2 regions of the Cellulosimicrobium sp. Marseille-Q8652 genome follow, and region 1 is predicted to be linked to the other one. Evidence: predicted binding sites of a transcription regulator. Region 1 holds the regulator's gene; the other holds the start of a gene.

What was found. The regulator LexA, encoded in region 1, represses DNA repair genes until DNA is damaged. The targets are predictions, from matches to a motif close to TCGAACANNTGTTCGA.
Region 2: a site for LexA is predicted at 1,628-1,643, ahead of uvrA (excinuclease ABC subunit UvrA). Genes of this name have one in related genera too.

What each region holds. Positions count from the first base shown of each region.
Region 1 covers NZ_CBCOPS010000002.1:1,676,919-1,681,334, forward strand. Annotated here, with positions in the region: gene nrdR (transcriptional regulator NrdR) at 1-254, opposite strand, end outside; gene ACWPWV_RS17515 (LysM peptidoglycan-binding domain-containing protein) at 646-1,038, opposite strand; gene lexA (transcriptional repressor LexA) at 1,437-2,165, shown strand; gene ACWPWV_RS17525 (L-lactate dehydrogenase) at 2,268-3,263, opposite strand; gene ACWPWV_RS17530 (ATP-dependent DNA helicase) at 3,310-4,416, opposite strand, start outside.
Region 2 covers NZ_CBCOPS010000002.1:1,180,558-1,184,973, forward strand. Annotated here, with positions in the region: gene ACWPWV_RS15105 (Type 1 glutamine amidotransferase-like domain-containing protein) at 1-619, shown strand, start outside; gene ACWPWV_RS15110 (MBL fold metallo-hydrolase) at 636-1,457, opposite strand; gene uvrA (excinuclease ABC subunit UvrA) at 1,673-4,416, shown strand, end outside.

The DNA of each region.
Region 1 (4,416 bases):
GCGAGGAGCGCGAGGTCGTCCTCGTTGACGGGTCGACCCTGGCACGCCTTGCGGACGCCGTTGACGATCTTCTCGCGCGAGAACGGCTCCGTCACACCGGACCGCTTGACGACGGACAGGCTCGCCGTCTCGATCGTCGTGAAGCGTCGCTGGCACTGCGGGCACTGACGACGACGGCGGATGGACGCACCGTCGTCCGACGTGCGGGAGTCGACGACACGTGAGTCCGCATGACGGCAGAACGGGCAGTGCATGGCGACTCTCCTCGGCTGGGGGTTCCGCGGCACTCGCAGGGCGAGAGCGGCGCGACGAACGTATGCCGCCGCCCCGCGACGGTGCAACACGCCGACGCCCGCGCGACGGTGCGGAACCGGGGACGCCGCCGTCCGGAGACGCAGAACGGGGGCGACCGGTCTCCGGTCGCCCCCGTCGGGACGCCCCCGTCCCCATCTCGCGCGCGACTCGCCTCGCACGCGCCGACGTGCTCAGGGGTGGCGGCTGACCGCCGACCCCGCCTCCCGCCCGGCCCCCCAGCCTGGCGAGTGAGGTGACACTAACTTAGGGCCGCCTAATCGTCAGCGCAAGCCCCGGAGAGCACCTGATCGCGCCGCACCGCGTGTCCTGGGTCACAGAACGTCCGGTGCCTCAGCCGTCGACCGGGAGCAGCAGCCGCTGCCCTGCCGCGAGCCCCGAGGACGACAGGCCGTTGAGGTCGACGATCCGCGCCACGACGTCGCGCACGTCCTCACCGGGATCCGCGAGGCGTGCGGCGTGGTCCCACAGCGTCTCTCCCGCGGCGACCACGTGGACGCGCACCTCCTCCGGCTCTCCCGCCGAGCCGGCGACCGCGCTCCCGACCCGTGCGCCCAGCACGACGAGCACCGCGAGGAGGAGCACCAGGACGACCCGGCCCCGGCGGGTCAGCCGGAGCGGCGCCTCGGGAGCGCCCCCCGTGCGGCGCACCGTCCCGGCCTGACGCCGCGCACCGCGGTCCGACCGGTCCAGCCGGCCGTCCCACCCTGTCGTCACACTCGTCATCACTGCCTCCGTCCCTCGCCGGCGCCGGAGCGCCTTCCCCGGTCGCTCCGGCCCGGCGAGGTCTGCGTCGTCGACCCGGGAGCCGGATCGAACACCTGTGCGTAGAACACCTGTACGAAGGTCTATCACGATCCACCCACGGAGTCGAGACATGCTCGAACAGATGTTTGATTCGTGGTGCGCTCTCCCCTAACCTGGGACCAGGTCGGTTCGCCGGACATGTCCACCGGACACGTCCGGCCCGGAGCGCCTCCCGCCAGGGACGACGCACCGGGCACGGGTCGACCGGCGCCCCGGCCACGCCGCGGGCGCCACCGACGGAGGGCGGCGTGCCGTACGGGGTGCAGGTTCCCTGCGACCGGGGCGTCGACCGCGAGGCGACGAGGGCGGAGACCACGATGGCGGGACGCGGCAGGGACACGGGTGCGGGGCTCGCCGAGGTGCGCGAGCTCCCCGACGGCACGGCGGGCAGCGACGGCCTGACACCACGGCAGCGCCTCGTCCTCGACACGATCCGTTCGTGCGTCGAGCAGCGCGGGTATCCCCCGAGCATGCGGGAGATCGGCGAGGCCGTCGGGCTCACGAGCCCCTCCTCGGTCAAGCACCAGCTCACCACGCTCGAGCGCAAGGGGTACCTGCGCCGGGACCCGAACCGTCCGCGCGCCATCGAGGTCGTGCAGCCGGACGACGGCCGCCGCGCCGCTCCCCTCGTCCGCGTCGCCGACGAGCAGGTGCACGACGAGGCGCACCCCCTGCCGTCCTACGTCCCGGTGGTCGGCCGGATCGCCGCGGGCGGCCCGATCCTCGCGGAGCAGGTCGTCGAGGACGTCTTCCCGCTGCCGCGCCAGCTCGTCGGGGACGGTGAGCTCTTCCTGCTCCGCGTGCAGGGCGACTCGATGGTCGACGCCGCGATCTGCGACGGCGACTGGGTCGTGGTGCGTCGGCAGAACGTCGCCGAGAACGGCGAGATCGTCGCGGCGATGATCGACGGCGAGGCGACCGTCAAGACGTTCAAGCGCAGCGGCGGGCACGTGTGGCTGATGCCCCACAACTCCGCGTACGACCCGATCCCCGGCGACGACGCGCAGGTGCTCGGGCGCGTCGTGTCGGTCCTGCGCAGCCTCTGACGGACCGGTCCGTCCGCGCCGCGGCCGCCGGCCCGGCCGCTCCCCCACGACGACGGGCCGGCGATCCCTCCCGCGGGATCGCCGGCCCGTCGTCGCGTGCTCCTAGAGGCCGAACCGCCGCGCGACCGCGCGCAGGGACTCCGCGGAGCCCTGGAGACCTGTCAGCTCCGCGTCGGACAGCGGGACGTCGACACGCTCGCTCGCGCCGCGGCGGTCGAGCAGCGTCGGCAACGACAGGCACACGTCGTGGATCCCGTAGTCGCCGTCCAGGAGCGTCGAGACGGGCAGGAGCCGGTGCTCGTCGCCCAGGACCGCCTCGATGATGCGCGTCGCGGCGAGGCCGACGGCGTAGTTGGTCGCGCCCTTGCCCTCGATGATCCGGTAGGCCGACTCGACCACCTCACGGGCGATCGCCTCGCGCGCGTCCTCGGAGAGCGGCGGGTGGCCGGCGATCCCCGGCCACTCGAGCAGCGGGACACCGCCGATCGTCGCCGAGCTCCAGAGCGGGATCTCGCTGTCGCCGTGCTCGCCGGCGATGTAGGCGTGGACGTTCTGGACCGCGACGCCGCAGTGCTGCGCGACGAGGAACCGCAGCCGCGACGAGTCGAGCACCGTCCCGCTGCCGAAGAGCCGCTCCGGCGGCAGGCCGGAGAACTTCAGGGCGGCGTACGTGACGATGTCGACGGGGTTGGTGACCATGACGTAGACGGCGTCCGGCGCGACCTCCACGAGCCCCGGCAGGATCGTGCGCATGAGACCGATCGTGCCCTCCGCGAGGTCGAGCCGGGTCTGCCCCTGCTTCTGCTTCGCACCGGCGGTCACGACCACGACGTCCGCGCCCGCGCACACCGCGACGTCGTCGGAGCCCTCGACCCTCGCCATGGGCATGAACTGGATGCCGTGCTGGAGGTCGAGGACCTCGGCGTCGACCTTGGCACGGTTGACGTCGAGCATCGCGACCGTGCGGGCCGCCCCGCGCATGAGCGCCGCGTACGCGAGGGTCGACCCGACCGCCCCCGCCCCGACGATCGCGAGCTTCGTCGTCCGGGCTCCCGCCGGCGGGACCGGTCCCCCTGCACGCTCCTCGGGGATGGGCATGGTGGTGCCTGCGTCGGTCATCGCGCCTCCGTCTCGTGGGTTGCGCTCAGCCTAGGGCGGCGAGGCGTCGCAGCGCAGCGGCAGCGACCTCGCGGTCGGTCGTCTGCCAGAACCCCGGCATCGAGCGCGTGAGGAACGTGCCGTAGCGCGCCGTGACGAGACGGGGGTCGAGCACGGCCACCACGCCGCGGTCGGTCGTCGAACGGACCAGGCGCCCCGCGCCCTGCGCGAGCAGGAGCGCGGCGTGCGTCGCGGACACCTGCATGAACCCGTTCCCGCCGGCGGCCTCGACCGCGCGGGCGCGCGCCGACCGCACCGGGTCGTCCGGCCGGGGGAACGGGATGCGGTCGATGAGCACGAGCTGGCACGACGGGCCGGGCACGTCCACGCCCTGCCACAGGGAGAGCGTCCCGAACAGGCAGGTCGCCGGGTCGTCGGCGAACTCGCGCACGAGCGTCGGGAGCTGGTCGTCCCCCTGGCACAGCACGGGGACGTCGAGCCGCTCGCGCATCGCCTCGGCCGCCGCGACCGCGGCGCGACGCGACGAGAACAGGCCGAGGGTGCGGCCGCCGGCCGCCTCGACGAGCGCCGCGATCTCGTCGAGCTGGTGCTCGGTCGCGGCCTCCCGCCCGGGTGTCGGCAGGTGCTTCGCGACGTAGAGGATCCCCTGGCGCGGGTAGTCGAACGGGCTGCCGACGTCGAGGCCACGCCAGGACGGCGCCTCCTCGCCGTCCGACGCGCCCCCGCCCAGCCCGAAGGTACGGGCGACGGCGTCGAAGGTCCCGCCGAGGGCGAGCGTCGCGGACGTGAAGACCCCGGTGCGCTCGGTGAGGAGGTGGGTACGGATGAGACCCGCGACCCCCAGGGGCGCCGCGTGCAGCCGGCTCGCGCCCTCGCCGAACCGGTCGGCCGACCAGCCGCCCTCGCCGGGCCGCGAGCACCAGAGGACGTCGTGCCCGGTCGGGTCCCCGGCCATCCGCTCGGCGACCTCGAACAGCTGGAGCATCGCCGACTGCGCCATCTTCAGGCCCGTGTCCGGGGTCGCGGGCTTCTGGACGCCCGTCTCGGGCTTGAGGCGCGAGAGCACCTCGCGCGCCGCGTCGCGCACGGCCGCGACGGCGTCGCGCGCGCCGTCGGGCAGCCCGTCGGGGAA
Region 2 (4,416 bases), 500 kb from region 1:
GTGCCACGTCGGCACGGCGGGCGGCGACCAGTCGTGGTTCCGCGCCGAGCTCGACGAGGCCGCGCGGGTCGCCGGGGTGCGGATGTCCCACCTCTCGTTGTTCAGCATGCCCAACGTCGACGACGTCGAGGCCTTCCTGCGCGAGCACGACGTCGTGTGGGTCGGGGGCGGCTCGGTCGTCAACCTCCTCGCGGTCTGGCGCGCGCACGGCCTGCCGGAGACCCTCCGGGCGGTGGGGGAGAGCGGTGTCGTGCTCGCCGGCATCAGCGCCGGGTCGCTGTGCTGGCACGTCGGAGGTCCGACGGACTCGTTCGGCCCGCGGCTGCGCCCCGTGACGGACGGGCTCGCGTTCGTGCCGTACGGCAACGGCGTCCACTACGACGCCGAGCCCGGTCGCCGCCCGCTCCTGCAGCGGCTCGTGGCGGAGGGGACGCTGCCCACCTCGTACGCGACGGACGACGGCGTCGGCCTGGTCTACCGGGGCGGCCACCTCGTCGAGGCCGTCACCGAGGTCCGGGGTGCGGGGGCGTGGGAGGTCCGGCGCGAGGAGGACGCCGACGGTGTGCCGACGGCGGTCGAGGCCCGCCTCGAGCCGCGGGCGCTGCGCGGCGCCCGCTGACGCCGGGGCACCGAGGTCACCAGCCGCGGGCGCGCCACGCGGGGAGGTGCGGGCGCTCCGCGCCGAGCGTGGTGTCCGCGCCGTGCCCGGGGTAGACCCACGTGTCGTCGCCGAACCGGTCGAACACCCGCTCCGTGACGTCGCCGAGCAGCCGCGCGAACCGGCCGGGGTCACGGTCGGTGTTCCCCACGCCACCGGGGAAGAGCGAGTCGCCGGTGAACAGGTGCGCACGGCCGGCCACCGCGTCGGGAGCGTGCGTGCGCGACGGCTCCCGGTAGGCGAGCGCGACCGACCCCGGGGTGTGCCCGCGCAGCGCGACCACCTCGAGGAGGGAACGCCCGACGCGGACCGTGTCCCCGTGGCGCAGCCTCCGGTCGACGGGGACGCCGGTCGCCGTCGTGACCGCGTCGGCGTCCGCGTCCCCGACGGCGACGACGGCACCGGTGGCGGCCACCACGTCGGCCAGCGCGCCGACGTGGTCGTGGTGGCGGTGGGTCGTGACGACCGTCGTCAACCGGCCTGCGGGCGCGTGGCCGGGCTCGACGACGGGCCCGACGACGGGCTCGACGACGGGCTCGACGACGCGCTCGGAGGGAGACCCGGCGAGGGGCCCGGCGAAGGGCTCGGCGAAGTGCTCGGCGAAGTGCTCGGCGAGAAGGTCGAGCAGCCGGCGCGGCTCGGCCGCGGCGTCGACGAGGACCCGCTCGCCGGTGCGCCGGCACACGAGGAGGTACGCGTCGTTCGCCAGAGGTCCGACCGCCACCTTCCGGATCTCCAGCTCGTCGAGCCGGCGCACGTCCGCCGGTCCGCCCACCACGACCTCGCCCGTGTACGTCATGACGCACAGTCTGCCGGTCGGGCCGACGCGTCCAGGTCGAGCGTCGGCGTCGGCATCGGCATCGGCATCGGCATCGGGGTCGGAACCGGCGTCGGCCCCGACGTGCGACGGCCGTGGGCCGCCGGCGTGGACCTCCGGGGACCGGGACGTGCGGATCCGGAGGAGACGCGTCGAACATCTGTGCGAGTGTCAGTGGTCGGTCGTACCATTCTTCGGTGAGCAATCGCCTCGTCATCTCCGGTGCCCGCGAGCACAACCTCCGCGACGTCGACCTCGACCTCCCGCGCGACCAGCTCATCGTCTTCACCGGCCTGTCGGGGTCCGGGAAGTCGTCGCTCGCGTTCGACACGATCTTCGCCGAGGGCCAGCGCCGGTACGTCGAGTCCCTGTCCGCGTACGCCCGGCAGTTCCTCGGGCAGATGGACAAGCCCGACGTCGACTTCATCGAAGGGCTGTCGCCCGCGGTGTCGATCGACCAGAAGTCGACCAACCGCAACCCGCGGTCGACGGTGGGCACCATCACCGAGGTCTACGACTACCTGCGCCTGCTCTTCTCGCGCGCGGGGACGCAGCACTGCCCGGTGTGCGGCGAGCGGGTGACCGCCCAGACGCCGCAGCAGATCGTCGACCGCCTGCTCGAGCTGCCCGAGGGCACCCGCTACCAGGTGCTCGCGCCGGTCGTGCGCGGTCGCAAGGGCGAGTACTCGGAGCTCTTCAAGGAGCTGCAGGCCAAGGGCTTCGCCCGTGCCCGCGTCGACGGCGAGGTGCGCACGCTCACCGACCCGCCGGCGCTCGAGAAGAAGCTCAAGCACGACATCGAGGTGGTCGTGGACCGGCTCGTCGCGCGCGAGGGCGTGCAGCGTCGGCTCACCGACTCGGTCGAGACGGCGCTCGGCCTCGCGGGCGGGCTCGTCGTCGTCGAGCTGGTCGACGCCGAGGCCGACGACCCCGCTCGCGAGCGCCGCTTCTCGGAGAAGCGCGCGTGCCCCAACGACCACGAGCTCGCGCTCGACGAGATCGAGCCGCGCACGTTCTCCTTCAACGCGCCGTACGGGGCCTGCCCCGAGTGCACGGGCATCGGCTTCCGGCTCGAGGTCGACCCGGACCTCGTGATCCCCGACGAGGAGAAGTCGCTGGCCGAGGGTGCCGTCGCGCCGTGGGCGCAGGTCTCGTCCGAGTACTTCGAGCGAGTCCTCACGGCGCTCGCCGACGACCTCGGCTTCTCGATGGACACGCCGTGGCGGGCGCTGCCCGAGCGTGCGAAGAAGGCCGTCCTGCACGGGCAGAACCACGAGGTGCACGTCCGGTACAAGAACCGGTGGGGCCGCGAGCGCCAGTACTCGACGGGCTTCGAGGGCGTCATCACGTTCCTCGAGCGTCGTCACTCCGAGACCGAGTCGGACTGGTCGAAGGAGAAGTACGAGGCGTACATGCGCGAGGTGCCGTGCCCCGTGTGCCGCGGCGCGCGGCTCAAGCCCGAGGTGCTCGCGGTCAAGGTCGGCGGGAAGTCGATCTGGGACGTGTGCCGGCTCCCGCTGCGCGAGGCCGCGCAGTTCCTCGGCTCGCTCGAGCTCGGGCAGCGCGAGCGCGCGATCGCCACGGAGGTCCTCAAGGAGATCGACGCCCGCCTCGGCTTCCTCCTCGACGTCGGCCTGGACTACCTCTCGCTCGAACGACCGGCGGCGACGCTGTCCGGAGGAGAGGCGCAGCGCATCCGGCTCGCGACGCAGATCGGCTCCGGCCTCGTCGGCGTCCTCTACGTGCTCGACGAACCGAGCATCGGCCTCCACCAGCGCGACAACCGCCGCCTCATCGAGACGCTCACGCGCCTGCGCGACCTCGGGAACACGCTCATCGTCGTGGAGCACGACGAGGACACCATCCGCACGGCGGACTGGATCGTCGACATCGGCCCGGGCGCGGGGGAGCACGGCGGTCGCGTCGTCCACTCGGGCGACTACGCCGGGCTGCTCGAGGCGCCGGAGTCGGTCACGGGTGCCTACCTCTCCGGGCGGCGGAGCATCCCGCTGCCCGCGGAGCGGCGTCCGACGGACCCGGAGCGGCAGATCACGGTGGTCGGAGCGCGCGAGCACAACCTCACGGGCATCGACGTGAGCTTCCCGCTCGGGACGTTCACGGCCGTGACGGGCGTGTCGGGGTCGGGCAAGTCCACGCTCGTCAACTCGATCCTCTACACGGTGCTCGCGAACGAGCTCAACGGCGCCCGTCAGGTCGCCGGGCGGCACACGCGGGTCACCGGCCTCGACCACCTCGACAAGGTCGTGCACGTCGACCAGGGCCCGATCGGGCGCACGCCGCGGTCCAACCCGGCGACGTACACGGGCGTGTGGGACCACGTGCGCAAGCTCTTCGCCGAGACCACCGAGGCCAAGGTGCGCGGCTACACGCCCGGCCGGTTCTCGTTCAACGTCAAGGGCGGGCGCTGCGAGGCGTGCTCGGGCGACGGCACCCTGAAGATCGAGATGAACTTCCTCCCGGACGTCTACGTGCCGTGCGAGGTGTGCCACGGCGCGCGGTACAACCGCGAGACGCTCGAGGTCCACTTCAAGGGCAAGACGGTCGCGGACGTGCTGGACATGCCGATCGAGGAGGCCGCGGAGTTCTTCGCCGCGGTCCCGGCGATCTCGCGGCACCTCAAGACGCTCGTCGAGGTCGGGCTCGGCTACGTCCGGCTCGGCCAGCCCGCCCCGACGCTGTCGGGCGGCGAGGCGCAGCGCGTGAAGCTCGCGAGCGAGCTGCAGAAGCGCTCGACGGGACGCACGATCTACGTCCTCGACGAGCCCACGACCGGCCTGCACTTCGAGGACATCCGCAAGCTGCTCGGGGTGCTCCAGTCGCTCGTCGACAAGGGCAACTCCGTCCTCGTCATCGAGCACAACCTCGACGTGATCAAGAGCGCGGACTGGGTCGTCGACATGGGGCCCGAGGGCGGCTCGGG